DNA from 4 places in the Serratia surfactantfaciens genome. Region 1 is predicted to be linked to each of the others. Evidence: predicted binding sites of a transcription regulator. Region 1 holds the regulator's gene; each other region holds the start of a gene.

Region 1 (7,846 bases):
CGCCGAAAAAGGGCTACAAAAAAGGCTATGGCCGCCACCGCGAAGCCGGCATGGCCACCGCCAAGCTGGCGCGTGAAGAAAAGCCGTTGAAACTCAGCCCGGCGCACAAGAAACGCTACCAGCACGCCAAACAGACCGCGATGGCCAAGCTGATGGGCCAGATGGGCAAACCTTACCGCTGGGGCGGCAGCTCGCCGCGCACCGGCTTCGACTGCAGCGGCCTCATCTATTACGCCTATAAAGACGTGGTGAAAATCAAGATGCCGCGCACCGCCAACGAGATGTATCACCTGCGTGACGCGGCGCCGATCAAGAAAAGCGAGCTGGAAAGCGGCGATCTGGTGTTCTTCCGCATCAACAACCGCGGCGTGGCGGACCACGTCGGCGTCTACCTCGGCAACGGCAAATTCATCCAGTCGCCACGCACCGGCGAAGAGATCCGCATCAGCCAGCTCGACAACGACTATTGGCAGAACCACTACATCGGCGCACGCCGCGTAGTGACGCCGAAAACCATTCGTTAATTTCCCGCTCTGCGCGGTTGCGGCCCCGGTCGCAACCGCCTGCTCAAGCTATCGCCCATCGCACTTCCCCACGCGCATTTCTCGCTTTTCCTCCTGTTTTTTATGGTGAAAATTGTTAAGATTGAATGACCACAATAAAAAACGGCCCATCCGGTTCCCGCCCCGGCGGGAAGCACATGGCGCTGTAAAGGAGGAAGCAATGTCGTTTGAATTACCTGTATTACCGTATGAGAAAAACGCGCTCGAGCCGCACATCTCCGCCGAAACCCTGGAATACCACTACGGCAAACACCACAACACCTACGTGGTTAACCTGAACAACCTGGTGAAAGGCAGCGAGTTCGAGGGCAAATCGCTCGAAGAGATCATCAAGACCTCTAACGGCGGCGTGTTCAACAACGCCGCGCAGGTGTGGAACCACACCTTCTACTGGCACTGCCTGTCGCCACAGGGCGGCGGTGAACCGCAGGGCGAACTGGCGGCGGCGATCGTCAAGTCCTTCGGCTCTTTCGCTGCGTTCAAAGAGCAGTTCACCGATGCCGCCGTGAAAAACTTCGGCGCCGGCTGGACCTGGCTGGTGAAAAAACCGGACGGCGCGCTGGCGATCGTCAACACCTCTAACGCGGCAACCCCGCTGACCGGTGAAGACAAACCGCTGCTGACCGTTGACGTGTGGGAACACGCGTATTACATCGATTACCGCAATGCGCGTCCAAAATACCTGGAAAACTTCTGGGCGTTGGTCAACTGGACCTTCGCAGCGGAAAACCTGGCGTAAGCACAGGTTTCTGATGTGACGAGGCGCAGCCAGGCTGCGCCTTTTTTAGCGCCGGGGGGAAATCAGTTCAACGCGGCAACGAAGCTGAAAGCGATAATGACCGCCAGCGCGCAAACGGTGGTGAACAGCGACATCTTCAATTCGGTATCCATGACAACTCCTTTAAAATGGGCTTTCCTAAGGATAAAAGGCGTACAATTAGTACGTCAAATCATTTTCCCACAGTTCGCCGATAAAATCTTGTTATCATTTCCCGGTTTATAATATCGATTACCTCTTCCACTTTTGCTCAATATGCGACAAAATTCGCAGTTCACAACTGCGTACCGGCATCCATGCCCCTCCTGATTAAGCGCTGAAGACTTCAACACACTAAAAACTCAGTTTTCGCTTCTCTGGAGAAGGATCTACGTAGGCAAACGATTAACATCACACTTACATGCTGTAAACATGTGAGTTCAGGAGTCATTCCTTACATGGCAACGATTAAAGATGTGGCCAAACGCGCGGGCGTTTCCACCACCACCGTTTCGCACGTCATCAATAAGACTCGTTTCGTCGCCGAAGAGACCAAAGCGGCCGTGTGGGCCGCCATCAAAGAACTGCACTACTCGCCGAGCGCCGTGGCGCGCAGCCTGAAAGTCAATCACACCAAGTCGATCGGCCTGCTGGCCACCTCGAGTGAAGCCCCCTACTTCGCCGAAGTGATCGAAGCGGTGGAAAACAGTTGCTACAGCAAAGGCTACACCCTGATCCTGTGCAACTCGCACAACAACCTGGACAAACAGCGCGCCTACCTGGCGATGCTGGCGCAAAAGCGCGTCGACGGCCTGCTGGTGATGTGTTCCGAATACCCGGATCAGCTGCTGGGCATGCTGGAAGACTACCGTAACATCCCGATGGTGGTGATGGACTGGGGTGCGGCGCGCGGCGACTTCACCGACACCATCATCGATAACGCCTTCGAAGGCGGCTATCTCGCCGGCCGTTATCTGATCGAACGCGGCCACCGCGATATCGGCGCCATCCCGGGCCAGCTGTCGCGCAACACCGGCGGCGGCCGCCATCAGGGCTTTATGAAAGCGCTGCAGGAAGCGCAGATCGACATTCGCGAAGAGTGGATCGTACAGGGCGACTTCGAGCCGGAATCCGGTTACAAGGCGATGCACCAGATCCTGTCGCAAAAACAGCGGCCGACCGCAGTATTCTGCGGCGGTGACATCATGGCGATGGGCGCCATCTGCGCCGCCGACGAGCTGGGGCTGCGGGTGCCGCAGGATATTTCCGTAATCGGCTACGACAACGTGCGCAACGCCCGCTACTTCACCCCGGCGCTGACCACCATTCATCAGCCGAAAGAACGCCTGGGCGAAATGGCCTTCACCATGCTGCTGGATCGCATCATCAGCAAGCGCGAAGAGTCGCAGGTGATCGAAGTGCATCCGAAGCTGATCGAACGCCGCTCGGTCGCCGATGGCCCGTTCATCGACTACCGCCGCTAATCCCCTGAGCCGGAAGCCTGCACGGCTTCCGGCGCCGCCTCGCTCAGCCACTCCTGATTCAGCGTCTCCCCATCGCCCAGATACGCCAGTAGCCAACTCATCGCCGGTGACGGTTTATCCTGCTGCCAGGTCAGGCAGCAAGGGCTGGCGGGAAACGGCTGCTGCAGCTGCAACGCCTTCAGCTCACCGCGCTGCACCAGCGGCAGCGCCCGATGTGCCGGCATCATGCCGACGCACAGCCCGGCGCACAAACAGTCGAGCGCCGACGTCCAGTCCGGCACCACCAGCCGCCGCTGGTTATCCAGCGTCCAGGTGACGCGCTTGGGCAAATTGCGCGAGGTGTCCTCCAGACAAAGCGAAGGGTACGGCCGCAACTGATCGTCATGCAGCGGCCCCGCCAGCTGCGCCAGCGGGTGTTGCGGGCTGACTACGCACAGCCAGTTCATATAGCCCATGTCGCGGAAGGCAAAACCGCCGCCGACCGGCACCGCACGCGTGGCGCCGATCGCCATGTCCGCCCTGCCGTCCGCCAGCGCATCCCAGACGCCGTTGAACACCTCGGGTTGCAGCATCAACTCGACGTCGGGGAAATGGCGGTAGAAATCCAGCACCAGCTGGCGGCTGCGCTGCGGTTTGACGATGATATCCACCGCGATATTCAGCTGACCGCGCCAACCGTTGGCCACCTGCTGACAGTGCCGGCGGGTGTCGAGCATTTTTTTGATAACAGCTCGCGCATCCTTGATAAACAACGCACCGGCCGGCGTCAGCTCCACATCGCGGTGACGCCGCTCAAACAGCGGCACCGCCAGCCATTGCTCCAGCTGCCGCACGGTATAACTCACCGCCGACGGCACCCGGTGCAGCTCCTGCGCCGCCGCGCTGAAACTGCCGGTGCGCGCTACCGCGTCGACGACTTCAAGTGAATATTCAGACCACATCGCTTTGCCTTCAATTTTTTTAACAGCACTTTGCAAATATTACCGTTTCACAAGCAGAGATCCAGCCGGATACACTGGCCGGCGCTAAAAACCTGCGATACTAAAATATTAACGAGAAATACCATGCGAAATTCTTTTGGCTTTATGTTCTACCTCGCCGGCCTGAGCATGTTGGGTTATCTGGCGACCGATATGTATCTGCCTGCCTTCGGCGCCATGCGCGAAGAACTGCAAATCTCCGCCGGCGCCGTGAGCGCCAGCCTGAGCATCTTCCTGGCCGGCTTCGCCTTCGCGCAGCTGCTGTGGGGGCCGCTCTCCGATCGCCTGGGGCGTAAACCGGTATTATTGATTGGCCTGACGCTGTTCGCCCTCGGCTGCCTCGGCATGCTGTGGGTGGAAAACGCCCTGCAGCTGTGGATCCTGCGCTTTATTCAGGCGGTCGGCGTCTGTTCCGCCACCGCCATCTGGCAAGCGCTGGTGGTCGACCGTTATCGTGAAGGTCAGGCCAATCGCGTGTTCGCCACCATAATGCCGCTGGTGGCGCTGTCACCGGCGTTGGCCCCGCTGCTTGGCGCCTGGCTGCTGAACCACGCCAGCTGGCGGGCGATCTTCGCCGCGCTGTTGGTGATCACCGCGCTGCTGCTGCTGCCGACGTTGATGCTCAAAGAGCGCGCCAAAACGCAACCCGCCGCCGACGCGCCGAAAAACGGCGTCAGCTTCTGGCAACTGTTGAAATCTCCGGTGTTCAGCGGCAACGTCGCGATGTACGCCGCCTGCTCGGCCGGTTTCTTCGCCTGGCTGACCGGTTCGCCGTTCATCCTCGGCGATATGGGCTATAGCCCGAGCGACATCGGTCTGAGCTATGTGCCGCAAACGCTGGCCTTCCTGCTGGGCGGCTACGGCTGCCGCGCCGCGCTCAAGCGCATCAATGGCAAAACTCTGCTGCCGTGGCTGCTGGTAGCTTATGGTGTCAGCATGGTGGCGCTGTATCTGGTGGCGACGCTGACCTCTCCGACGCTCACCACGCTGCTGATTCCATTCTGCGTGATGGCGCTGGTCAATGGCGCTGGCTACCCGATCATGGTGGCGAATGCGTTGATGCCGTTCCCGGAAAGCAGCGGCAAAGCCGCCGCGCTGCAAAATACGCTGCAGCTGGGGCTGTGTTTTGTGGCGAGCATGCTGGTATCGGCGTTTATTGCCCAGCCGCTGTTGGCGACGGTGACGGTAATGGTGTCTACGGTGATTCTGGCCGCGCTGGGGTATTTCCTGCAGCGGGGGAAAACGGCCGATGCGCAGCAAAAGGCGCAGCGGGAACATGCTAACTCAGCGTCATAATTGCCAAACTTAATAATCACTTAAAGAATATGCGTGCCGAGTGCGATTTACAGTTGAGTCGACGCCTCGGCACGCCTATACTCAAAAACAACCTTTTAAAGTAACACCTTATAATCTTTATATCTCAATTAGCGCTTGTGTACGCGTCTTGCGTCACACTCTTTTTAAGGATGCGTTCATCTCGCGCCATTTGTGCCGGGTAGCTTCTTAAAATTTCCTCTGTTCATAGTCGGATATCAGACGCCGCGGGCCTATTTTCCGCCGGTAAACGTATGCACCCGCAGAAATTGTCTAAGCTGTTTCCTAACGGGTCATCAGTCAGAAGAAGGTGATGGAGAAGCTATGAGTTCATCGTGTATAGAAGATCTGAGTATCCAGGACAATCAGTGGTACCGTATCGCGCATGAAATGCTCGGCCTGGCCGGCATTGAAATCAACGGTTCGCGCCCCTTCGATATTCAGGTTAAAAACCCCGAATTCTTTAAACGCGTGTTGCAGCAAGGCTCGTTGGGCCTGGGCGAAAGCTATATGGACGGCTGGTGGGAGTGTGAGCGGCTGGATATGTTCTTCCAGCGCGTGGTCAGCGCCGGGCTGGAGAAAAAACTCCCCCACCACCTGAAAGATACCCTGCGTATCGCCGCCGCGCGCCTGACCAATCTGCAATCGAAAAAGCGCGCCTGGATCGTCGGCAAAGAGCATTACGATCTCGGCAACGATCTGTTTACCCTGATGCTCGATCCTTACATGCAATATTCCTGCGGCTACTGGAAAGACGCCACCACGCTGGAAGAGGCGCAGGAAGCGAAACTGCGGATGATCTGCGAGAAACTGCAGCTGCAGCCGGGCATGCGCTTGCTGGACATCGGCTGCGGTTGGGGCGGCCTCTCCGCCTACGCGGCGAAAAACTACGGCGTGTCGGTGGTTGGCGTGACCATTTCCGCCGAACAGCAGAAGCTGGCTCAGGCGCGCTGCGCCGGACTCGATGTGCAGATCCTGCTGCAGGATTACCGCGACCTGCATCAGCAGTTCGATCGCATCGTCTCGGTCGGCATGTTCGAGCACGTCGGGCCGAAAAACTACCGCACCTATTTCAACGTGGTAGAGCGCAATCTGGTGCCGCACGGGCTGTTCCTGCTGCACACCATCGGCTCCAACAAGACCGACATGAACGTCGATCCGTGGATCAACAAATATATCTTCCCGAACGGCTGTCTGCCGTCGGTGAGCCATATCGCCGAGGCCAGCGAAGGCCACTTCGTGATGGAAGATTGGCACAACATCGGCGCCGATTACGACCGCACGCTGATGGCCTGGTTCGAGCGTTTCAAACAGGCGTGGCCACAGCTCGCCGAGCGCTATTCCGAGCGCTTCGAGCGGATGTTCAGTTATTACCTGAACGCCTGCGCCGGTGCGTTCCGGGCGCGCGATCTGCAGCTCTGGCAGGTGGTGTTCAGCCCGAAAGGCGTTGAAGGCGGGATTCGCGTCTCCCGCTGAACGCTTTCCCGATAAAAAAAGCCCCGGCAACAACATCGCCGGGGCTTTTTTTTGCGCTTTCGGACCCTGCGGGTTAACCGCAGTAAACGCGAATAATTTTATCGTTGCTATCGCCAAGGAAGTTCAGACGGCGCAGGTTGAAATCCATGGTAACGGCGGAGTTATACGGAATGGCTCGCACTTTGGATTCGATCCGTACGCCTTCCAGCGAAGTCATCGGCTTGCCGACGTAGTTTTGATACTGCGAAGCGCCGCAGGTATCGTCCGCATCGGCCATTTGCGCGCCGGCGCCCTGCTCAGGTGAACTGCTGCAGGCGCTCAGCGCCAACAACGCGGTTAACAACAACGTTTTCCCATAAAACTTCACGCGTTTCTCCTCTCTGCTTATGATTCGATTCGGGCGGCAACGCCAGAATCGCGGTCAGTCTTTGTGCGCCGGCGCCATCGCCGCTGCCAGCGTCGCTTCGCGATTGGCCAACACGCGCTCGACGGTGTCCACCACCGCCTGGGTTTGCGGATCGATCTCGATGTTCACCTTGTCGCCCAGGCGTTTTTTACCCAGCGTGGTGCGATCCAGCGTTTCCGGGATCAGGTGCACGCAGAAACGGTTATTCACCACTTCGCCGATGGTCAGGCTAATGCCGTCGATGCCGATGAAGCCTTTGTGCAGCACATATTTCATCAATTCCGCGTTCGGCATGCGCAGCCATACCTGGCGATTATTTTCCGACGTATAAATTTTGGCCACTTCCGCCGTGCAGATAATATGGCCGGACATCAAATGCCCGCCAATTTCATCATTGAATTTCGCCGCGCGCTCAATATTAACGATGTCGCCCAGCGCCAAATCGCCAAGGTTGGTCAGGCGCAGCGTTTCCTTGATCAAATCGAAGCTGACGCGGTTGCCTTCCACCGCGGTCACGGTCAGACAGCAGCCGTTATGGGCCACCGACGCGCCCAGCTCCAGCCCCGGCAGCAGTTCTGCAGGCATCTCGATCACATGGGTGCGGAAATTGGGTTTCTCATCAATGGCGACCAGCGGCGCGGTGCCTTGTACGATACCGGTGAACATATGTGCCTCTTCTTGCTAAATAGGTTAAAACGCTTCCGGCAGTTTGCCCCAGTTGGCGCGGAAAACCAAATCCGCAGCGGCAAAAATCGGCTGCCTGCGCATTTAATAACTATTTATCTGCGGCGTTTGCTTAACGACGCCGAGCAGGTACAATCTTTTTGACAAAATTCCGCTATTTTAATTGTTGTCCTCTCGCGGCA
Region 2 (7,846 bases), 1.3 Mb from region 1:
TGTACAACCGGCTGGTAACGCTGCGTGAAAGCGATAAAACGCCCGCTCCTTCGCTGGCCACCGAGTGGAGTGTCAGCCCAGACGGCAAGACCTACACCTTCACCCTGCGCCAGGGGGTGAAATTCAACAGCAACAAATACTTCACCCCAACGCGCGACTTCAATGCCGAAGACGTGGTGTTCACCGTAATGCGGCAGAAGGATCCCGCTAACCCCTACCACAAGGTTTCCGGCGGCAACTATGAATACTTCACCGACATGGGGCTGGATAAACTGATCACCAAGGTGGAAGCGGTGGACGAGCATCACGTGCGCTTCACGCTGAGCCAGCCCAACGCCGCCTTCGTCGCCGATTGGGCGATGGATTTCGCCTCGATCCTGTCCGCCGAGTACGCCGACGCGATGTTGAAAAAGGGCACGCCGGAATACGTCGACAACTGGCCGATCGGCACCGGGCCGTTCGCGCTGCAGCAGTACAAGCAGGATTCGCTGATCCGCTACATCGCCAACCCGCACTACTGGCAGGGCGAAGTGGCCAGCAAGCACCTGATCTTCTCCATTACGCCGGATCCGCAAACCCGGCTGGCCAAGCTGAAAACCAACGAATGCCAGATCATCCCGGCACCGCTGCCGGAACAATTCGCCGCCATCAAGGCCGACAGTAACCTGCAGCTGCACGATATTACCGGGCTGAACGTCGGCTATCTGGCGTTCAACACCCAGAAAAAACCGTTCGACAACCTGCTGGTGCGCCAGGCGCTGAGCTACGCGGTAGACAAGAAAGCGATCGTCGCCGCCGTGTTCAAAGACAGCGGCACCCCGGCCAATTCGCTGCTGCCGCCGGGCATGCTGGGCTACAACGATAAACTGCCGGAGTACGCCTACGATCCGCAGAAGGCGCGCGAACTGCTGAAGCAGGCCGGGCTGGAGCAGGGCTTTGAGACCGACATCTGGTCGATGCCGGTACAGCGCCCCTACAACCCGAACTCGAAGCGCATCGCCGAGATGATTCAGAGCGACTGGGCGAAGGTGGGCGTGAAGGCCAAGATCGTCACCTGGGAGTGGGGCCAGTATCTGGCCGGGCTGCGCAAAGGTGAACAGCAGAGCGCGCTTTACGGTTGGGTGTCGGACAACGGCGATCCGGATAACTTCGCCACCCTGCTCGGCTGCGCCGGCGTGCAGAGCGGCGCCAACGTGGCGCGCTGGTGCGATAAGGATTACGACAAACTGATCCAGCAGGCGATCCAGGAAAACCAGCCGCAGGCGCGCGCCAAGCTGTATCAACAGGCGCAGGTGATCTTCGCCAAACAGGCGCCGTGGCTGCCGTTGGCCACCGGCAAGGTGTTCTACGCCACCCGCAGCAACCTGAGCGGCTATGTGGTGGACGTGAACGGCAGCGATTTCGCCAAGGCCAAATTAAACTGACCCCAGGGCGCCGCAGCGGGGCTGCGGCGCCCCCCGTCTCATCGCTTAATAAGCTGCCAGCCTCTGAACCTACCGCGCATTAACTTCACAACTTACGATGCTAACTGTCTCCCCTGTCGCCAGGCACTTAACCCATTAAATTCATAGCTTAATAAGCCTATCCCCCTGGCATTTTGCTTAAACTGCATGCAGGCGCTTTCCTCGCCTGTAACATTTCGTTACCATCGGCGTACAGACCCTTTAACATCAGAAGGTAACCCGGTGCCAAACACCTACATGCCGTGGCAAATCCGCCTGCACTGGCTGGTGGCGATCCTGCTGGTCATCACCTGCGCCGCCATCGAGCTGCGGGGCTTTGCCGAGCCGGGCAGCGCGCCGTGGTACGTGCTGGTCGTCACCCACTTCAGCTGCGGCGTGACGGTGTTTGCGCTGATGATCGCCCGCCTGTTCCTGCGCTGGCGTCACGCCACTCCCGCTATCACGCCCAAGCCGCCGAAGTGGCAAACCGGCCTGGCGCATCTGACGCATACCCTGATTTACCTGCTGCTGTTGACGCTACCGGTGCTGGGAGTGTATTCGCGCTATCTGGGTGGCAAGGAGTGGTACCTGTTCGGCCTGCCGATGCCGTTCGCCGAGGTGGCCGATCGGCCGCAGGCGCGGATGATTATCGGCTGGCACAAAACGCTGGCGTCATTCGGCTACTGGCTGATCGGCCTGCATGCCGCCGCCGCGCTGTTCCACCACTACATCGTCAAGGACAATGCGCTGGTGCGCATGCTGCCGTTGATGAAAAAGCGCTGAATACCCGGCGCCAGGGATGAATTTTCGGGCCACGCCCGCTGACAGGGAATGACATGCAAACCCAATTTTTTCATGTGACCGTCGAGCAATGCGCCTGCCAACAGACGGCGCCCGACAACCTGGTGAGGCTCATCGCTTCCGGCCAAACGTTCTTTTTTTACCGCGACGACTTCAGCGACAGCGAAAACCTGCTGGCCACGCTCGCCGCCGGCGATCGGGTGAAGATCGGCGCTCACCGCCTGCGGGACGGCAGCTACTGGCTGCACTGGCTGCTGCACGGCACGAAAGGCCGGCTGGAGCCCGACAGAACGCTGAAATACAAGCTGAAATACTTTGCCCTGCTGCTGCTGGGCATCGTGCTGGCCGGCGGTTTCCCGGCGGGCTTTTTCATCATGGACCGGGAAGACTCCTGGCTGACCATCGTCCTGTTCTTTATCGCCATCATCGCCGGTCTTATCGGTGTCGGCATGGTGTTGTTCGTCGGTTCAGAGCTGCTGCTGATCGGGCACCGCGGCCGCAGGCGCCTGCTCAGGGCGCTGGATCGCGTGCTGCAGGGGCAAGACGTCACGCCGCCCGGCTCACTCAGCCTGAAAATCCCCGGCATCAAATACCGGGCCGCCCGCGCAGACACCGTGCCGACGACCGCACCGCTGCAGACCGCGCCTCCCCTTCCGAACGGCGTCGAGGCCTCCGGCATCGAGACGGTCAACGCCCTGAGCTACGAACTCTGCCAATATGAGCTCCCGCGGCAGGTACAGTATTTGGACACTTATGCGTGGCGTCAGAAGGATACGCACTTCGCGTTGACGACCCGCGCGCTCAACGTCCCCAATACCAAACTGCATCCGGTATTTCGTCGGCAACATCCGCTTTTCATCGCCAAAGGCGACCCGCTGCAGGTGTTGTACTGCGAGAATGACGTCATTCCCGAGTTGCCCAAGGTGCGTGGAATCATCAATCACCGCGACCGCCAGACCTATCTCATCGGCAGCAATCGCTACTTCACCGAAGCCGGCCTTAACCTGTGCGCACGCGCCGTCTTCATTCTCGGCGCGATCATGATGTGCATTATGCTCGCCCTGATAGTGTGGGATAACGCCGATACCCCTGCCGGCTTTCACCTGGATGCCTGGACCCTGAAGCGCCTCGGCAGCGAATTGCCGCCGATTCTGCTGCTGATGATGCTGATGGTCAGCGGCCTGGCGCTGCTGATCGAGGGCTTCGCCCAGATCTGCCGCCTCTACGCTTTTGACCAGCACCGCACGTTTAAGACGTTCAAATACCTGCGCACTCTGCGCCGCAGGCTATGGCGGCAGGAACAGGTGACGGAGCTGAAATGATGACGTTAGCGCTTTATAAAAGACCTCTTCTCATCCTGACGCTGTTTTTGGCCAGCGCGCTGGGCTTTTATTTCCTCGCTCCTGAGCAACGCTACGCACAGTGGCAATGGACCCAGGGCGACGAGGCGTTGCCGACGATAGCCCGCTACGATCTCATCCACAGCTACCCGGCACAGGACGGCGCTCTGCTGCTCACCAGCAAAAGAAGTGAGACCAGCGCCTACAACAGCTTTTACGGCTGGGCGGCCAACTACCTCAGCCAGGTGCTGTTCGTCGGCCCAAAGGGATTGCAAATGCTGGGGGAGCTCGACGAGTCGATCCACGATGCGGTTTGCAGCGCGCAAGAGTGCGTGCTTTTTCTGTCCAAGGGGCGCCGGCTGGTCGATGTGCAGCGGGGCACCATCGGGCCGCTGCTCCCCTGGGCGGAAGGCGATGACAATCTCCCGTCCTTGATCGGCGGCAAACTGGTGGCGCTGCCGGGAAAACGCGCGCTGTATTTCATCAGTACCGAGGGCATTTTCTACAGCCCGGACTTCGGCGCCCATTGGCGACAGACGCTGAATCTGCCGGCACTGCTGGACGAGCGGCAGCTGCTGGGCTTTGAGCGCGGCGAGGAAGAGTCATCGACGCGTTTCGGCAAAGCTGCTCGCAAATCCATGCCCGAGATCTTTACCGCCGTTGATGGAGATCGCGTGCTGTTCTGGATGAACCCGGTGCTCGGATCCGGCGCGTTGCACATCGCCGTTAACGGCAAAACCGGCGAGATGACTGAATGGCATTGGCTACTGGTGCGCGTGAACGAAAGCGCGCAGGCCCCGGATGGCGGCATCTACCTGATCGCGCAGACGCTGGACAGAGGGCTGTATCAGCTCCTGCGCTATCAGCCCGATGGGCAGCTGACGGCGCTGCTGGAAAATGGCGATAAATCGCTGTATCAGCTGTGGGCGGGCAACGACAAGCTGGTTGCCCAAACGGATAACGGCGATGCGCGTCTCTCGCTGATTTTCGATCTGCGCTCATCCGACGTGCGCTACCGGCAACCGTTGGAGTATCGCTACAACGGGCGCGACGACGCACGCCAGACCGTGGTCGAACCGGAAAGCCACTACGACGACGCCCGGGATACCCCGGCGCTGCCTTACTTCGTTCGCTACCGCGCCACCACGCCGTGAACATGAGGAACTTGCCATGCTGTTAGGTTATGGCGCCGGCGTCGCGGGGCTGCTGGCGCTGTTGTTGGCCTTGCTGCTCGCCGGCATCCTGATCGCCTGGTGGGGCTGGCGCTACGTCGCCGCCCGCTGCGGCCGCCCGCGTCCGCCGCTCTCCTGGGGCGGCTATCTGCTCGCCTCGGCGCTGGCGGTGTACCCGGTGGCATGCATGCTGGCGCTGATCGGCACCCTCATCCAGGATATCAAAAGCCAACGAGCTGAAGATCGTTGGAACCAACGCAGCTACCTGACGCTCGACGAGGCCAGGCCGTTTGGTGAGATCGCGCTGCCAAAAGGAAGCTGGGTAAACCGGCAGGATCCGCGCCTGCCCGGCAGCGAAAACAGCCCCGTTACGATGAACGGTGTCACCGCAGTGCGCTTCCCTCAGCCGCAAAACGTGGCCGGCGTGCCGATCGTCGCCTTCGAGGTTTTACCGCCGGTGATGGAGCTGGCGAGCGCGCATACCTTTACCCGCCCGAGCGGCCAAACGGTGCGCTGCGAAGCCGGTTGGCTGGTCACCTTCTTTTTGCCGCCGGATCAGCCGGCCGTGCAGTGGGAGGAGTGGCAAGCCGGGCTGCCAGCGGCGGCGTTTCGGCCCAGCGGTTGGACGTTCAGGGAATGCTTCTCCGGCAGCCCGATCGCCGTGCTGACCCTGCAGAACGGCGAAGTCAGGGTGCTGCCTTAAGCATCATGTCGTGGCGTTGGGCAAGCGCACGGTCATGCGGTTATTGGCCGTGGGCAGCTGCAGTGGCGCGTCCTGCCAGCTTACCGCGACAACCAGAACCGGCGGAGCCGCCACGCGCGGCTCGCGCCCGTCCGGCCCCACGCTGTAGGCATCCCATTCAATCACGAACACCCCGCCATCCTGCGGCTCTACCCGCTCGACGAAAAAGGTGGTGTCCGCCCCGCGCCCGCCCGCCGGTTTATGCGCGTAAGAGAGTAGGCTGAACCACTCGCCGGCAAAATACAGATGGTACAGACCGTCAACGATCTGCTCGCCGCGGAACTGGCAGCCGCCGACGCTCAAGCCGTCGCCCGTCGGGGATTCCGTCACGCGTTCGAGATCGCGTACCAAGAGATCGGTCGGCCGGTTATCCAACAACAGCTCATAAGGCGGCGCGTGCAGCAGCGCGGCGGGATCGTCCGCCTGGCGCAGATCCGCCGGTAACCGCGAACGCGCCGCCAGCGTGCGGCCGCTGGGCAAGGCGATCTCCAGACGATCCGCCGGATCCTCCACCCACTGCGGCACCCACAGGCCACGCACCGGATGCAACGGCGTAGCCTCCACCTGCCGACACCTCGCCCGCAGCCGCACCAGCGCCTCAGCGGCACCGGCGGCCAAGGCTTTCTGTTCGCGATCGGTCAGCGCAGGCAGCGCGTACATCGCCCGGGCGGCGGGTTCGTATACCGTCAGCCCCTCACCCTCGCGGCTGCGGGTCGGGATCAGGCGCAGCTTGCCATCATCCACGTCCTGCGGCGCCGCACAGGCGCCCTGCACAATCGCTCCGTCGCGCAGCAGCAGCGTCCAAAAGTTGGGGCCGCCCATGCCCAGCTCCCCTACGCCGCCGATCTGCCGGTCGCTGTCACCGGCGTGCGCCATCTCAATCGGTTGCGAACGCCAGTCGGTCTTGCGCCACTCAGCGGCCTGCCCCTCGGGTTGTTGCGCGCCTTTAGCGGCGTATTTCGTCCACTGCAGCAGGGCAAACAGCGCGATGCACAGCGCGCCGAGAATCGGGTAATCCTGCCAAATCAGCAACCAACCGACGATCAAAAGGGCCCAGGCGGCCATGGCGATATCCTTGTTTCAACAGAGAGCGGCCGCCTGATTCTAGCGCAGGAAACGTCAGGGGTTGAAGCCTATGCCATGAATAATTAGCCGTTAAATAGAAAGATAATAATTTCAGAGTTATTTCTGTGACTATAAAGATCACATAAATAACGCTTCACAGAGTGCCTTTAACGTAAAAAGATAACTGCCTGTATATCAATATAATATTTACCCCTTGTTAAAAACCGGAAAAGGAAAGCGGAAAAAAACTGCAATAATTTGTGCATATTCCAAACATTGACTATGTTTAGACATACTATTTATATGCAGTTGGACACAGGCAAAGACACTGACAGCAATTAAAAAAGTCCGCTTTTTAACGGGCGAGGAAATATTTTATCGACAATATTCCGAGGAGGCTTTATCTCCATGGAACGGGGTAACTTTGCGTTTTATCAAGCCAATAGGCTACACACCGCAATTAATATCATTATTAGCATTCCGGAGAGCGACAATGAAAATCGTTACAGGCATTATCCTTACCTCTGTGGCCGCCTTCAGCGGCGTGGCTTACGCGGCCGATGCGCAGCCTACCACCGGCAGCGCGGCGGTGATGCTGGAACACGTGCACGCCGTGATGGAAAATGGCAGCCCGGCGCCGCAGCATGACGCCGCCTGCAAAAAAGAACTTTCCATGCCGGAATCGAAATATATGGGCATGAAGGTCAAAACCGATTACACCATCAACAGCAGCACCATGATGATGTCGGCCAAGTCGATGTTCCCATCGCCGGATTCCATGAAACCGATGGAGCTGACGGTCGATCTCTCCGCGCTGGGCCTGGCGGATGTGTATGCCTTCGGCGCCTTTAAACCGGCGGCGCTGCCACAGGCGTATATTTATTTCACCATCGACAAGAATTTTAAAGATCCGGTCAGCACCTTTATGATCATTAACCAAGGCAAGCAATATAACTGCGTGATTTCCAGCTCGAATAAAATGATGAGCAAAGAAATGCGCGGCAAGATGATGATGAAGAAACAGTAACGGAATGAAAAACGGCGCTTCCCTTAACAGGAAGCGCCGCCAGAAAAAGCATTAAATCAGACCAGAATTGTATTTCTGGTTGAATTTCTCTTCCGACTGGAACAGATAAATAATACCTTCGATAAAGCCGACAATCGCCGGGATCCCCGTCCAGCAGAACAGCAGGTAGAACAGCCCCCACCACTTCATCCCTAAGTAAAACTTGTGAATGCCCAGCCCACCCAGGAAGATGGCCAGCAGGGCCGCCGCGAGCTTGT
Region 3 (7,846 bases), 1.5 Mb from region 1:
ATTTTTACGCTGGTTAAAGGGATATGATTCCCGGCGACGTTGCCAGTTTGACCGGGTCAGCGATGTTAAACGCTTGTCCGTCCTGTCGCGTATTCAGAAATTGCGGGATGCGCCGCAGAGTGGTATGACGTTACTGCAAATTAAAGCGCTATATGAAAGTATTGGGATCCGCCTGCCGGTATGGGTGGCACATCAACTAGTGGGCTATTTAGGCCGTGGACCGGTGGCATTGAACGACCTTGCGTTGAACAGTTTCTTGCGTTGTACCCCCCTCACTTCGAGTAGAAACGGCGTGTTTACCCTGGATGCCCGCAAGTTGTTACGTCAGTATGTTTCGCGGTTTGTCTTCCTCATCATCAGCGCTTCAGCTATCGCCTATGGTTTCTATATCAGCGTGCAACCGCCGTTGGAGAAAAGTGAAACCAATACTCTTTTATCTTTATTCTTCTTTATTGCCTATTTGATATTGGCGTTTTTCGTCGTGATCTGGACGACTAATGAATGGAAAAGCCTGTGGCGCGCCAAGGTTTTCTGGCTTGGTTGGAAACTCCACCTGTGTCAAAACGAAGCGGAGTATCTGGCGCGTTGTCGGTTTGAGCGGAACGTTTCGGAGCAGGAGAAGTTGCCAGAGACCGCCTTGGAAGCCCTTGCCGATTTGTCTCCCACTGAAAAGCCACAACGTGGATGGCTGATGCGTAGGCTGGGCAAGAAAAATAATTAACCTCTAAGCGCCATACCATCACATGGTTCTTAACGCGTTTTATCGGCGAGCTTCAACACGCCCCCCACCAGCAGCAACGCGGCCCCCGAGGCATAGAGCGGGAACCAGCGCGTCCACCAGAGCGGGGAAAATAGCGGGGTGCTATTGGGATCTGCAGGCGCGTAGCCGCTATAGGTATTCAGACCGGCGGCGATGGCGAGCATCGTCAGGCCGATAAAAAGCAGCAGGTTTGAGACGGTCGTCATGGCATTTTTCCTTTGTAGAGGCAGAGGGTTACTCTTACTATCACTATTAATTATTTTTCGATTAATTATCTTGGGGGATATTATTAATTTTTTTATTCATCAGGCTATTTCCTGACGATAAAGAGCATCCCTTAATACTAGCCACTTATTTCCCAATAAAAAACCCGCCTGGGCGGGTTTTCTCTTTTTCTCGCTAAGCCTCACTTCACCAGCGGCTTATCATTGGGCGTTTTGAACTTCGCCAGATATTGCGGCTGGAAAATGCACATGCGCAGCACGGTGCGGTATTCGCCGTTGACGAAGAACTCGTCGATCAGCTCGCCTTCCACGTTGAAGCCCAGCTTGCTGTAGATGTGGATCGCCTTCGGGTTCTCCTTGTCGACGATCAGGTACAGCTTGTACAGGTTCAACACCGAGAAGCCGTAGTCCATCGCCAGACGGGCGGCGGTGCTGGCGTAGCCTTTGCCCTGGTGGGCGGGATCGATGATGATCTGGAACTCTGCGCGGCGGTGGATGTGATCGATCTCCACCAGCTCCACCAGGCCGACCTTGGCGCCTTCGTGCTCGATGATAAAGCGGCGCTCGCTCTGATCGTGGATGTGTTTGTCGTAGAGATCGGAAAGCTCGACAAAGGCTTCGTAGGGTTCTTCAAACCAATAGCGCATAACGCTGGCGTTGTTGTCCATCTGGTGGACGAACGACAGATCGTCCCGTTCCAATGGGCGTAACCTGACGCTGGCAGTGCTGGACATGTGGGCTCCTCTGTGCCGTGAGATTGTGCAAAGTATAACGTCCCGGGAAGGGGGAAGGCGAAAAAAAACGGCGCCGCACGGGCGCCGTTTAGGCAAGGTTCAGGCTGCGCGCATCAGTCGGCGGCGTGACCCTGCTCAGGCAGGCGTTCGCCGTCCAGCCAGGCGGCGCCATCGCGCATCGCCAGGCGGCCGTCGACGAACCAGCTCACTACCAGTGGATAGATCGTGTGTTCCTGGGTTTGAACCCGTTCAACCACGTCATCCTCTTCGTCGTCAGCGAAAATCGGCACCTTGGCCTGCAAAATCACCGGGCCGCCGTCGAGCTGTTCGGTCACGAAGTGCACCGAGGTGCCGTGTTCGCTGTCGCCGTTGTGGATGGCCTGACGGTGGGTATGCAGACCCGGGTATTTCGGCAGCAGGGAAGGGTGGATGTTCAGCATGCGGCCGGCATAGCGCTGCACGAACTGCGGGCTGAGGATACGCATGTAGCCGGCCAGCACCACCAGATCGGGCTGGTACTGGTCGATGGCGTCCGCCAACGCGGCGTCGAACGCCGTGCGATCGGCGTAAGCCTTGGCATCCAGCGCCTGGGCGGCGATGCCCGCCGCCTCGGCGCGTTGCAGGCCGTAAGCCTGCGCCTTGTTGCTGAACACCGCCACGATCTCGGCGGTGATGCGGCCCTGCTGGCAGGCGTCAATCAGCGCCTGGAGATTGCTCCCCTGGCCGGAGACCAACACCACGATCTTTTTCATCAGTTGATGACCACTTGTTGTTCGTCGGAAGAGGCGGTCAGTTTACCGATTTTCCACGCTTTTTCACCTGCCGTGGTCAGCAGCGCGATGGCCGCTTCCACTTCGGCTTCCGGCAGGGCGATAACCATGCCTACGCCGCAGTTGAAGGTGCGGTACATTTCATGACGGCTGACGTTGCCGGCCTGCTGCAGCCAGGTGAATACCGCCGGCCACTGCCAGCTGGCTTCGTCGATCACCGCCTGCATGCCTTCCGGCAGCACGCGCGGAATGTTTTCCCAGAAGCCGCCGCCGGTGAGGTGAGCGATGGCGTGGACGTCCGCCTTCTCGATCAGCTCCAGCACGGACTTCACGTAAATCTTGGTCGGCGCCAGCAGGTGGTCGGCCAGCGGTTTGCCTTCCAGCTGAGTCACGGTCGGATCGGTGTTGCTCACTTCCAGGATCTTGCGCACCAGCGAGTAACCGTTGGAGTGCGGGCCGGAAGCGCCCAGAGCGATCAGCGCGTCGCCGGACTGCACTTTGCTGCCGTCGATGATCTCGGATTTTTCGACCACGCCGACGCAGAAACCAGCCACGTCGTAGTCTTCGCCGTGGTACATGCCCGGCATTTCAGCGGTTTCGCCGCCCACCAACGCACAGCCGGATTGTTTGCAGCCTTCGGCGATGCCGGTGATCACGCTGGCCGCAGTGTCTACGTCCAGTTTGCCGGTGGCGTAGTAGTCGAGGAAGAACAGCGGCTCGGCGCCCTGAACCACCAGATCGTTGACGCACATCGCCACCAGATCGATGCCGATGGTGTCGTGGCGTTTCAGATCCATCGCCAGACGCAGCTTGGTGCCCACGCCGTCGGTACCGGAAACCAGCACCGGCTCGCGGTATTTCTGCGGCAACGCACACAGGGCGCCAAACCCGCCCAGACCGCCCATCACTTCCGGGCGACGGGTCTGTTTAACTACACCTTTGATGCGGTCTACCAATGCGTTGCCTGCATCGATATCGACACCTGCGTCTTTATAGCTGAGAGAGGTTTTGTCGGTCACTGCGCGATTCCCCACGACGATTTGCGGTTTGAAAACTGTGCTTCCGATGTTGATTCCGGAATAAGGCGCGGCAATTCTAACAGCGCAGGCAAACGTTTGCGAGCGGCTTGTGAACCGGCTTTGCTTTTTCGTCATCTATACTGATATTCAAACTTTTGTTGATCCCGATCGGGCTATTGTGGGTGGCGCGGCGAAAAAAAGGAGGTATAATCCCGCGATTTTTTTGGCCGCAACCACCTTAATAGGAGAAAAATGATGAAGATCGTTGAGGTGAAACACCCGCTGGTAAAACACAAGCTTGGCCTGATGCGTGAAAATGACATCAGCACCAAACGCTTCCGTGAGCTGGCCTCAGAAGTGGGTAGTTTACTGACCTATGAAGCGACCGCCGATCTGGAGACGGAAAAAGTCACCATCGAAGGCTGGTGCGGGCCAGTTGAAGTGGAACAGATCAAAGGGAAAAAGATTACCGTGGTGCCTATCCTGCGCGCAGGCCTGGGTATGATGGAAGGGGTGCTGGAGCACGTGCCGAGCGCGCGCATCAGCGTGGTGGGCGTTTACCGCGACGAAGAAACCCTGGAGCCGGTGCCGTACTTCCAGAAGCTGGTTTCCAACATCGAAGAGCGCATGGCGCTGGTCGTCGACCCGATGCTGGCCACCGGCGGTTCGATGATCGCTACTATCGATCTGCTGAAAAAAGCCGGCTGCCACAGCATCAAGGTGCTGGTGCTGGTGGCGGCGCCGGAAGGCATCGCCGCGCTGGAGAAAGCGCACCCGGACGTTGAGCTGTACACCGCTTCCATCGATCAGTGCCTGAACGACAAGGGCTACATCGTGCCTGGCCTGGGCGATGCGGGCGACAAGATATTTGGTACCAAGTAAACATTTGAGCCGACTTAACGAGTCGGCTTTTTTATGCTCTTCGTCTTTCAAGCTACAGCGTTGTTGGCTGCAGGCAATAACCCCAGTCACTTATTTGATATAAGCTCCTGGGGATTATTGCCCTGGCCGCCTGGCTGTAACTTGAAATCCATTGAGCATAGACAATTCAGCTTGCATAACGATTAATGACTCAGAGGAAAAGCACACATGACCCGTCGCGCCATCGGCGTCAGCGAGCGCCCGCCGCTGCTCCAGACCATTCCGCTCAGCTTCCAGCACCTGTTCGCCATGTTCGGCGCCACCGTGCTGGTGCCTATCTTGTTCAAGATCAACCCGGCGACCGTACTGCTGTTCAACGGTATCGGCACGCTGCTGTATCTGTTCATCTGTAAAGGCAAGATCCCGGCCTATCTCGGCTCCAGCTTCGCGTTTATCTCGCCGGTGCTGCTGCTGTTGCCGCTCGGTTATGAAGTGGCGTTGGGCGGTTTCATCATGTGCGGCGTGCTGTTCTGCCTGGTGGCACTGATCGTGAAAAAGGCCGGCACCGGCTGGCTGGACGTGATGTTCCCGCCAGCGGCGATGGGGGCGATCGTTGCCGTCATCGGCCTGGAGTTGGCGGGCGTGGCGGCCAACATGGCGGGGCTGCTGCCGGCGGAAGGCGCCAGCGCCGACTCGACCACCATCACCATTTCTCTGGTGACGCTGGCGGTCACGGTGCTCGGCTCGGTGCTGTTCCGCGGCTTCCTGGCGATTATTCCGATCCTGATCGGCGTGCTGGTGGGCTATGCGCTGTCGTTCTTCATGGGCGTGGTGGATTTGACCCCGATCCGCGAGGCGCACTGGTTCGCACTGCCGACCTTCTACACCCCGCGCTTTGAGTGGTTCGCCATCTTCACCATCCTCCCGGCGGCGCTGGTGGTGATCGCCGAGCACGTCGGGCACCTGGTGGTGACCGCCAACATCGTGAAAAAAGATCTGATCCGCGATCCGGGCCTGCACCGCTCGATGTTCGCCAACGGTATCTCGACGGTGTTCTCCGGCTTCTTCGGCTCCACGCCGAACACCACCTACGGCGAGAATATCGGCGTGATGGCCATCACCAAGGTTTACAGCACCTGGGTGATCGGCGGCGCGGCGGTATTGGCTATCCTGCTGTCTTGCATCGGCAAGCTGGCGGCGGCGATCCAGGCGGTGCCGGTGCCGGTGATGGGCGGTGTTTCCCTGCTGCTGTACGGCGTGATCGGCGCCTCGGGCATCCGCGTGCTGATCGAATCCAAAGTGGATTACAACAAAGCGCAAAACCTGATTTTGACCTCGGTGATTCTGATCATCGGCGTGAGCGGCGCCAAGGTGCACATCGGCGCGGCGGAGCTGAAAGGCATGGCGCTGGCGACCATCGTCGGCATCGGCCTGAGCCTGCTGTTCAAGGTCATCAGCCTGTTCCGCAAGGAAGAAGAGGTGCTTGACGCGCCGGACGAACCGGCCGAGCAGAAGTAACGAAAAGGGCAGCCCGTGGGCTGCCCTTTTGATAGGTCATTCGCCTTAGCTGCGAATTTTGCGGTACACGAACAGCACCACGATGGCGCCGATGACCGCCACCACGAAGCTGCCGAAGTTGAAGCCGTCAACCTTGCCGTAGCCGAAGAAGGTGCTGATATAGCCGCCGACCACGGCACCGACGATCCCCAGCACAACGGTCAGGATAAAGCCGCCGCCGTCTTTGCCGGGCATGATCCACTTAGCCAAAATACCGGCGATCAGGCCGAAGATAATCCAGGAAATAATCCCCATTTACTGCTCCTCTCTTGGTGGCTGAGTATGGCTTACTGCTGGGTGGCCGGCTGTGTATTGCCGTTCACCGCCGCATCGGTCTCTTGTTTCAACTCTTGCGCTTTGTTTTCGGCGCTGTTCTTGATGGCTTCGGTTTTCGCCTTGGCTTGCTCGGTCAGATCGTTGGCGCCGTTGATGGCGTCGTTCTTGATGGCCTTGGCCTGATCCACCAACTGCTGGCTCTGCTTGCCGGCGTCATCTTTGATCGCGGCGGCTTTGGCCTTGGCGTCGTTGGTGATGGCGTCCGCTTGCTTGGCGGCTTCATCTTTAATCGCCGAGGCTTTGTCCTTCAGTTGGTCAGCCTGCGTAGCGGCCTCTTTTTTGATTTCATCCGCCGTCGCTTTTGCCTTGTCCGTCAGATCGTCCGCTTTTTTCTGGGCGGCGTCTTTCATCTGCTCGGCGCTGTCTTTGGCTTTATCCAGGTTGGCGTCAACCTTGGAGGAGTCATCACAGCCGGCAACCAACAACCCGATAAAGGAGGCTAACAGCACTTTATTCCATACTTTCATCGTCTATATCCTTGCAGAAACCTTGTTGATGGTGATTGCGTTTTGCCTACCTATACTAGGTCAGGTTTTACTTAAATTACAAATTTAACCTGCGTAGGCATGGGGTTAGGGTTTGATATCAGACTATTCTTGCCGGTGAGGGAGCCGCAATCGATTAAACGGCGCTAAGGCATTGCTCACTATTGCGGCATAAGATCCTGCCGGTTCAACAGCGGCCGTTTTCTGTGTTAAACTGCCCGCGTTTTTCTGCCAGTTTTGGTTGAGGTGCTTCTCTGAATACGCCGGCACAGCTTTCACTGCCACTTTATCTTCCCGATGATGAAACTTTCGCCAGTTTTTATCCGGGCGAGAACCCATCCCTATTAGCCGCGATCCAATCCGCCGTCCGTCAGGAACATGGCAGCTATATCTATTTTTGGTCGCGTGAAGGCGGCGGGCGCAGCCATTTGCTGCATGCGGCCTGCGCCGAGCTTTCGCAGAAAGGGGAAGCGGTGGGCTATGTGCCGCTCGACAAGCGCGCTTACTTCGTGCCTGAAGTGTTGGACGGCATGGAGCAGCTGGCGCTGGTCTGCATCGATAACATCGAGTGCATCGCCGGCGATGAAGAGTGGGAGATGGCGATCTTCAACCTCTATAATCGCATTCTGGAAACCGGCCGCACCCGTCTGTTCATCACCGGGGATCGCCCGCCGCGCCAACTGAACCTGCGTTTGCCGGATCTGGCTTCGCGTCTGGACTGGGGGCAGATCTACAAGCTGCAGCCGCTGTCGGACGAAGAGAAACTGCTGGCGCTGCAGCTGCGCGGCAAGCTGCGCGGCTTCGAGCTGCCGGAAGACGTGGGCCGCTTCCTGTTGAAACGACTGGATCGCGAGATGCGCACGCTGTTTATGACCCTCGATCAGCTCGATCGCGCCTCGATCACCGCCCAGCGCAAGCTGACCATCCCGTTCGTTAAAGAGATTCTGGGGCTGTAACGAGCCATCAAGCCTGTTTTTCTGCGTGTTCCAGCAGGGAGCAGTAGTGCTCAACCTGCTGGCGTTGCCGATCGCCGCGCAGTTGCAAAGCGAGGTTGATGTGTTCCAGACACTGCGCATTGTCTGCGAGCCTTGGGTCGATTT
Region 4 (7,846 bases), 1.1 Mb from region 1:
CAGCTGTCGTTCACCACCATGACCTATGCCGGCGATCGGCCGCAGTTGGCGGACGTGAAAGCCACCGATCTGGTCTATCCGCTGTACGGCAAGCTGGAAACGCGCCCGGCCAACATCAAGCCTGAACCGGGCAGCGTGCTGGTGGCGCCGCGCTTGCTGGCGCTGCTGAACGTGAAAGTCGGGGATTCGCTCGAGGTGGGTGACACCACGCTGCGCATCGCCGGTGAAATCATTCAGGAGCCGGACGCCGGCTTCAATCCGTTCCAGACCGCGCCGCGCATCATGATCAACCTGGCGGACGTCGATAAGACCGGCGCGGTGCAGCCGGGCAGTCGCCTGACCTACCGTTATATGTTCGCCGGCGCCGAGCCGGATATTCAGCGTTACGAAGCGCGGCTGACGCCGCAGTTGACGCCGGACCAGCGCTGGTTCGGGCTGCAGGAGTCCGGCAGCGCGCTCGGCAAGTCGTTGCAGCGATCTCAACAGTTCCTGCTGCTGTCGGCCTTGTTGACGCTGCTGTTGTCGATCGCCGCCGTGGCGGTGGCGATGAGCCACTATTGCCGCAGCCGTTACGATCTGATCGCGGTGCTGAAAACCCTCGGCGCCGGGCGCGGCGCGCTGCGTAAGCTGATCGTCGGCCAGTGGCTGGCAGTGATGGCGCTGGCGGCGGTATGTGGCGGGGCGATCGGGCTGGCGTTCGAAGCGCTGCTGATCCGCCTGCTGAAGCCGGTGTTGCCGGCCGCGTTGCCCGCCGCCGGCGCCTGGCCGTGGCTGTGGGCGCTCGGCGCGCTGGTGCTGATTTCGCTGCTGGTCGGGCTGCGGCCGTATCGCCAGCTGCTGGCGACCCAGCCGCTGCGGGTGCTGCGCCGCGACGTGACGGCCAACGTCTGGCCACTGCGCTACTTCCTGCCGGTGACGGCGGCGATCGTGGTGGCGCTGTTGGTGGTGCTGATGGGGGCCAGTACGCTGCTGTGGGCTATTTTGGCCGGTATGGCGGTGCTGGCGTTGCTGTTGGGCGGCATGGGTTGGGGCAGCCTGCTGCTGCTGCGCCGCATCACGCTCAAGAGCCTGGCGCTGCGGCTGGCGGTCAATCGCCTGCTGCATCAGCCGTGGGTGACCATCAGCCAGCTGGCGGCGTTCTCGCTGTCGTTCATGCTGTTGGCGCTGTTGCTGGTGCTGCGCGGCGATCTGCTCGAACGCTGGCAGCAACAGCTGCCGCCGGACAGCCCGAACTTTTTCCTGCTCAATATGACCGAGGCGCAGGTGCCGCAGGTGAAAACCTTCCTGCAGCAGCACCAGATCAAGCCGGAAACCTATTACCCGATCGTTCGGGTGCGTCTGACCGAGATAAACCAGCAGGTGGCGACAGAACGGGTGCATGAAGACGATCCGGGCGGCGAGGCGGTGAACCGTGAACTGAACCTGACCTGGCTGGCAGCGCTGCCGGATCATAATCCGCTGGTGGCGGGCAGCTGGCCGCCGAAAACCGGCGAGGTTTCGATGGATGAAGGCATTGCCGGGCGGCTGAAGATCAAGCTGGGCGACACGCTGACCTTCAGCGGCGATACCCAGGCGTTCAGCGCCAAAGTCACCAGCCTGCGCCAGGTGGATTGGGAGAGCCTGAAGCCGAACTTTTACTTTATCTTCCCGCCGGGCGCATTGGACGGCCAGCCGCAGACCTGGCTCACCAGCTTCCGCTACGACGGCGACGGCCAGATGCTGACCCAACTCAACCGTCAGTTCCCGACGCTCAGTCTGCTGGACATCGGCGCGATCCTGAAACAGGTTGGCGGCGTGCTGCAGCAGGTCAGCCGCGCGCTGGAGGTGATGGTGGTGCTGGTGGTGCTGTGTGGCGGCCTATTGCTGCTGGCGCAGGTGCAGGTCGGCATGCGTCAACGCCGCCAGGAGCTGGTGGTGTACCGTACGCTGGGGGCCGGCAAACGGCTGCTGCGCCGCACGCTGTGGTGCGAGTTCGCCCTGCTGGGGCTGGTGGCGGGCATCGCGGCGGCGGTGGGCGCCGAGGCGGCGCTGTGGCTGTTGCAGAGCCGGGTGTTCGACTTCCCGTGGACGCCGACGCCGGTGCTGTGGTGGGCGCTGCCGCTGGCCAGTGCGCTGCTGCTGTCGCTGTGCGGCGGCTGGCTGGGCGTGCGCCTGCTGCGCGGCCGGGCACTGTTCCGCAGTTATGAGGGGTAATGTTGACTTAGCGGGATGAAAAAAGGGGTTAGCCTAAGGCTAACCCCTTTTACTTTCGGTGGCGGTGCCTTAGGCCAGCTTCTGCTGTGCCCAGGCCAGCCCGCTTTGGTATTCGCCCGGCAGCAGCGGCGCCAGCGTCTGCAGCGCCTGGCGCAGATCGGCGGCGCTCGGGTCGTTCAGATTGAGGTGGCCGACCTTGCGGCCAGGGCGCACCTCTTTCTCATACCAGTGCAGATGCACCAGCGGCAGTGACAGCCACTGTTCGTTGACGGCGGTGCCGATCAGGTTGACCATCACCGACGGCGTGCTCACTACCGGCTGCGGCAGCGGCAGGCCAAGGATGGCGCGCAGGTGCAGCTCGAACTGGCTGATGGACGCGCCGTTTTGCGTCCAGTGGCCGCTGTTGTGCACGCGCGGTGCCAGTTCGTTGATCAGCAGCCGATCGCCGACGATAAAGCACTCCATCGCCATCACGCCGACGTAGTTCAGTTCGTTCAGGATCGCCGCCAGCATCCGCTCGGCCTGTTGCTGCAGCACCGGGTTGGGCTGCGGCAGCGCCACGCTGGTGCGCAGGATGCCGTCTTCATGCAGGTTATGGGTCAGCGGGTAGAATACCGAACGCCCGTCGTGGCCGCGCGCGCCTACCAGCGACACTTCGCCGGAGAAATTGATGCCTTGCTCGACGATGCACTCGCCATAGGCGTCGGCCGGCAGTTCGGCTTCCTGGCCCGGACGCAAGCGCCATTGGCCGCGGCCGTCATAGCCACCGACTCGGCGTTTGACGATCGCCAGCTCGCCCAGCGAAGCGAACACCTGCGGCCATTCGGCGGCGCTCGCCAGCAGCTGCCACGGCGCGGTCGCCAGGCCGAGCTGGTCGAGCAGCTGTTTTTGCGTCAGGCGATCCGCCAGACGCGGGAAGATGTCGCGGTTGACGAAGGCGCTGTGGGTCGCCAGTTCGCGCGTCAGCGCAGTTTCCGGCCAGCGTTCGATCTCGGCAGTAATGACGCTGTTCTGATACGGCACCGCCTCGGGCTCGGCATCGATACCGACGGGGTAAACGGCGATGCCCAGCGGTTCGCCGGCCTGGCGCAGCATGCGCCCCAGCTGGCCGTTGCCCAGTACGCAAACCGGCTTCATGCGTCCTCCCGCGGATCGGGGTGGTTCAAGACGTCGTCGGTCTGCGCCTGACGCCAGTTCGCCAAACGCTGCGCCAGCGCGGCGTCGTGCAGCGCCAGGATCTGCATCGCCAGCAGCCCGGCGTTGGCGGCGCCGGCTTTGCCGATCGCCAACGTGCCGACCGGGATGCCGCGCGGCATTTGCACGATGGAGTAGAGGCTGTCCACGCCGCTCAGCGCGGCGCTTTGCACCGGCACGCCCAGCACCGGCACCAGGGTTTTCGCCGCCAGCATGCCCGGCAGGTGCGCCGCACCGCCGGCACCGGCGATGATCACGTCAAAGCCGTTGGCGGCAGCCTGCTCGGCGAAGCTGAACAGCTTGTCCGGCGTGCGGTGAGCGGAAACGACTTCGACATGGAAGGGGACATCGAGCTGGGTCAGGACTTCTGCGGCGAACTGCATGGTGGCCCAGTCACTTTTCGATCCCATTACAATTGCGATTTTAGCCCCGATATTGGCGGCTGAAGCGGCGTTGGCTCCCATGGGTGTAAGGCTCCTGTGGTTTGTCTGGCGTCGGCTGAGGGCCGAATGAGGGCGTAGAGCATACCATGAGCGCACGGCGAGGAAAACGGTTGCGTCGCCGGTTTTCACCGGCGAAAGCGCGAATTTTCACTCGCGCGCCAGTCCGGAACTCAGAATGGGAATTGAATCAGCTCGACGGCGTCGGCGCTGACTTTGATCATCGATCCTTCGACGTGCCAGGCGCCCAGCACCGCGCGATGGGCTTCGCCGTTGCTCAACGCCAGCCGGTGCACCGCCGGGCGATGGGTATGGCCGTGGATCATCCAGTGCACGTCGTGGCGCAGCATCGTTTGCTCGACCGCCTGCGGGTTGACGTCCATGATGGCTTCCGACTTGTACTGGTTGGATTGTTGGCTGCGGGCGCGCATTTTAGCGGCGATCTTCAGTCGCCAGCGCAGCGGCAGCGCCAGGAACAGTTTTTGAATCAGCGGGTTGTGCACCTTGCGGCGGAATTGCTGATAGGCCTGATCGTCGGTGCACAGCGTGTCGCCGTGCAGGATCAGGATCCTGCGGCCGTACAGCTCCAGCACTTTTTCTTCCGGCAGCAACTGCATGCCGCTGGCGCGGGCAAAGCGTTTGCCGAGCAGAAAATCACGGTTGCCGTGGATGAAATAGCAGGGCACGCCGGCCTGTTGCAGCGCCTTCAGCGCCGCGGCGATCTCCGCGTGCAGCGGCTCGGGATCGTCGTCGCCGATCCAGGCTTCAAACAGGTCGCCGAGGATGTACAGCGCGTCGGCGTGAATCGCTTCGCGCCGTAAAAAACGCAGAAAACCGGCAGTGATTGCCGGTTCCTGTGCGCACAAGTGCAGATCTGCGATGAACAGCGTACTCATGCAGCCGCGATTACTCGCTGACGGTCACGCTGTTGATCACAACGTCTTCTACCGGTACGTCCTGGTGCATGCCGCTGCGGCCGGTTTTCACGCCTTTGATCTTGTTGACCACGTCCATGCCTTCAACCACTTCAGCAAACACGCAGTAGCCCCAGCCCTGCACGTTTTCGCCGCGGAAGTTCAGGAAGTCGTTGTCGGCCACGTTGATGAAGAACTGTGCGGTGGCGGAGTGCGGATCGTTGGTGCGCGCCATTGCCAGGGTGCCGATGGTGTTTTTCAGACCGTTGTTGGCTTCGTTCTTGATGGTCGCGTTGGTCGCTTTCTGGTTCATGCCTGGTTCAAAGCCGCCGCCCTGGATCATGAAGCCGTTGATCACACGGTGGAAGATGGTGTTGTCGTAGAAACCGGCGCGGCAGTAGTTCAGGAAGTTTTCAACGGTAACCGGCGCTTTGTCAGCAAAGGTCTTGATAACGATATCGCCGTGATTGGTGTGGAAAGTAACCATAGTTTTAATCCTAACAAGGTGAAGTGAGACGTCACGTAAAGCGAGTGAACATTCAGACCGCCCTTATAACATATCCGCCCCAGCGAGTCAGCAGCGGCTCAACCGCGCACTGTCTGTGGTAATTGCACTTGTGTTATATTATAACAATTATGCCAACCGCCGAATTTTGCGCATTTTATTCGCGTGAAGTCAGCAAAGCATGGCCTTAACCTTGCAATAGATCAGGCTTCAGGTTTCAATACGCTACCGGGCGGAAAACCTGAGGCCCGGTTATCTTTTTTGTTATCACGCACACCACGGAATCTCCCGATGCTAAAGATTTTTAATACCCTGAGTCGTCAAAAAGAGGAATTCAAACCCATTCATGCCGGGAAAGTGGGCATGTACGTGTGCGGGGTAACCATCTATGACCTGTGTCACATCGGCCACGGTCGTACCTTTGTCGCTTTCGACGTGGTGGCGCGTTACCTGCGCTATCTCGGCTATTCGCTGAACTACGTGCGCAACGTCACCGACGTGGACGACAAAATTATTCGCCGCGCGGCGGAAAATCATGAGACCTGCGACCAGCTGACCGAACGCATGCTGGCGGAAATGCACGCCGACTTTGACGCGCTGCTGATCGACCGCCCGGACAGTGAACCGCGCGCGACCCAGCATATCGCCGAGATCATCGAGATCACCCAGCGCCTGATCGATCGCGAACACGCCTACGTGGCCAGCAACGGCGACGTGATGTTCTCCATCGACAGCGATCCGCAATACGGGCTGCTGTCGCGCCAGGATCTGGATCAACTGCAGGCCGGCGCGCGTGTGGAGATCGACGACGTGAAGCGCAACCCGATGGACTTCGTGCTGTGGAAGATGTCCAAGCCGGGCGAGCCGAGCTGGCAGTCGCCGTGGGGGCCGGGCCGCCCAGGCTGGCATATCGAATGCTCCGCCATGAACTGCAAGCAGCTGGGCACCCACTTCGATATCCACGGCGGCGGTTCCGATCTGATGTTCCCGCACCACGAGAACGAGATCGCGCAGTCGAGCTGCGCCCACGATGGCCCGTACGTCAATTACTGGATGCACTCCGGCATGGTGATGATCGACAAAGAGAAGATGTCCAAATCGCTGGATAACTTCTTCACCATCCGCGACGTGCTCGGGCATTACGATGCGGAGACGGTGCGTTACTTCCTGATGTCCGGCCACTATCGCAGCCAGCTGAACTACAGCGAAGAGAACCTCAAGCAGGCGCGTACTGCGCTGGAGCGTCTCTATACCGCGCTGCGCGGCACCGACGCCAATGCCGCGCCGGCCGGCGGCGAAGCGTTGGAAGCCCGCTTCCGCGAAGCGATGGACGACGACTTCAACACCCCGGAAGCCTACTCGGCGCTGTTCGATCTGGCGCGCGAAGTGAACCGCCTGAAAGGGGAAGACATGGCGGCGGCCAACGGCATGGCGGCGGAATTGCGCAAGCTGGCGAACGTACTCGGCCTGCTGCAGCAGGAGCCAGAGCAATTCCTGCAAGGGGGCGCTCAGGTTGACGACGGCGAAGTGGCGGAGATCGAAGCGCTGATCAAGCAGCGTAACGAAGCGCGTGCCGCCAAGGACTGGGCGCTGGCGGATGCCGCTCGCGATCGCTTGAACGAGATGAACATCGTGCTGGAAGACGGCCCGCAGGGCACCACCTGGCGTCGCAAGTAATCCGGCCGCAGGAAAAACAAAAAAGGCGCTGAATTCAGCGCCTTTTTCTATTGCGACAACCGAGGGTTATGGCTTGACCACGACCTTGCCGCCGTCGAACTCCACCACCTGATCGGCGACGATCTTGCAGCGTTTGCGGGTTTCGACCTTGCCGTCGACTTTGACCCGCCCTTCGGCGATGACTTCTTTGGCGGCGCCGCCGCTTTCACACCAGCCCTGGAACTTCAGCAGATCGCACAGTTCGACGTGGGGATGATTGTCCAGATTGAAAATTTCCATACTGCCTTACTTATTTAGGTTGAACGTCGTGATATTCCTCGCAGGCCTGCAAGGTATTTTGGATCAGTGTAGCAACGGTCATCGGGCCAACGCCACCCGGCACCGGGGTGATGTAGGCGGCGCGTTCGCTGGCGGCGTCGAAATCGACATCGCCCACCACTTTACCGCTTTCCAGACGATTGATGCCGACGTCCACCACGATGGCGCCCGGTTTGATCCAGTCGCCCGGAATGAAGCCCGGCTTACCGACCGCCACCACCAGCAGATCGGCGTTCTCGACGTGATGACGCAGATTTTTGGTGAAGCGGTGGGTGACGGTGGTGGTGCAGCCGGCCAGCAGCAGTTCCATGCTCATCGGGCGGCCGACGATGTTGGACGCGCCGACCACCACGGCATTCAGGCCGTAGGTATCGATGTTATAACGCTCCAGCAGGGTAACGATGCCGCGCGGGGTGCACGGGCGCAGCTTAGGCGCGCGCTGGCACAGGCGGCCGACGTTGTACGGGTGGAAGCCGTCGACGTCTTTATCCGGATGGATGCGCTCCAGCACCTTGACGTTATCAATGCCGGCCGGCAGCGGCAGCTGCACCAGAATGCCGTCGATTTCCTCATCGGCGTTCAGCTGGTCGATCAGCGCCAGCAGT

Evidence for each region. The regulator PurR, encoded in region 1, represses purine synthesis genes. The targets are predictions, from matches to a motif close to CANGCAAACGTTTGCNTG.
Region 2: cybB (cytochrome b561) is a predicted target of PurR. The motif match lies at 1,610-1,627, and genes of this name have one in related genera.
Region 3: purM (phosphoribosylformylglycinamidine cyclo-ligase) is a predicted target of PurR. The motif match lies at 3,593-3,610, and genes of this name have one in related genera.
Region 4: purE (5-(carboxyamino)imidazole ribonucleotide mutase) is a predicted target of PurR. The motif match lies at 3,930-3,947, and genes of this name have one in related genera.

What each region holds. Positions count from the first base shown of each region.
Region 1 is NZ_CP016948.1:1,633,225-1,641,070, reverse strand. Features, by position in the region: gene ATE40_RS07860 (C40 family peptidase) at 1-524, shown strand, start outside; gene sodB (superoxide dismutase [Fe]) at 724-1,302, shown strand; gene cydH (cytochrome bd-I oxidase subunit CydH) at 1,365-1,454, opposite strand; gene purR (HTH-type transcriptional repressor PurR) at 1,779-2,804, shown strand; gene punR (DNA-binding transcriptional activator PunR) at 2,801-3,745, opposite strand; gene punC (purine nucleoside transporter PunC) at 3,869-5,080, shown strand; gene cfa (cyclopropane fatty acyl phospholipid synthase) at 5,423-6,574, shown strand; gene ATE40_RS07830 (I78 family peptidase inhibitor) at 6,648-6,941, opposite strand; gene ATE40_RS07825 (riboflavin synthase) at 6,996-7,646, opposite strand.
Region 2 is NZ_CP016948.1:291,839-299,684, reverse strand. Features, by position in the region: gene ATE40_RS01365 (ABC transporter substrate-binding protein) at 1-1,424, shown strand, start outside; gene cybB (cytochrome b561) at 1,701-2,225, shown strand; gene ATE40_RS01355 (hypothetical protein) at 2,279-3,565, shown strand; gene ATE40_RS01350 (hypothetical protein) at 3,562-4,737, shown strand; gene ATE40_RS01345 (hypothetical protein) at 4,754-5,458, shown strand; gene ATE40_RS01340 (hypothetical protein) at 5,462-6,562, opposite strand; gene ATE40_RS01335 (hypothetical protein) at 7,056-7,589, shown strand; gene ATE40_RS01330 (TM2 domain-containing protein) at 7,641-7,846, opposite strand, start outside.
Region 3 is NZ_CP016948.1:3,144,224-3,152,069, reverse strand. Features, by position in the region: gene ATE40_RS14865 (hypothetical protein) at 1-721, shown strand, start outside; gene ATE40_RS14860 (hypothetical protein) at 751-966, opposite strand; gene speG (spermidine N1-acetyltransferase) at 1,167-1,718, opposite strand; gene purN (phosphoribosylglycinamide formyltransferase) at 1,832-2,470, opposite strand; gene purM (phosphoribosylformylglycinamidine cyclo-ligase) at 2,470-3,507, opposite strand; gene upp (uracil phosphoribosyltransferase) at 3,763-4,389, shown strand; gene uraA (uracil permease) at 4,597-5,886, shown strand; gene ATE40_RS14830 (GlsB/YeaQ/YmgE family stress response membrane protein) at 5,932-6,180, opposite strand; gene ATE40_RS14825 (hypothetical protein) at 6,213-6,728, opposite strand; gene hda (DnaA inactivator Hda) at 7,001-7,702, shown strand; gene ATE40_RS14815 (helix-turn-helix transcriptional regulator) at 7,710-7,846, opposite strand, start outside.
Region 4 is NZ_CP016948.1:511,868-519,713, forward strand. Features, by position in the region: gene ybbP (putative ABC transporter permease subunit YbbP) at 1-2,193, shown strand, start outside; gene purK (5-(carboxyamino)imidazole ribonucleotide synthase) at 2,263-3,330, opposite strand; gene purE (5-(carboxyamino)imidazole ribonucleotide mutase) at 3,327-3,851, opposite strand; gene ATE40_RS02375 (UDP-2,3-diacylglucosamine diphosphatase) at 4,001-4,723, opposite strand; gene ppiB (peptidylprolyl isomerase B) at 4,734-5,228, opposite strand; gene cysS (cysteine--tRNA ligase) at 5,538-6,923, shown strand; gene ybcJ (ribosome-associated protein YbcJ) at 6,990-7,202, opposite strand; gene folD (bifunctional methylenetetrahydrofolate dehydrogenase/methenyltetrahydrofolate cyclohydrolase FolD) at 7,213-7,846, opposite strand, start outside.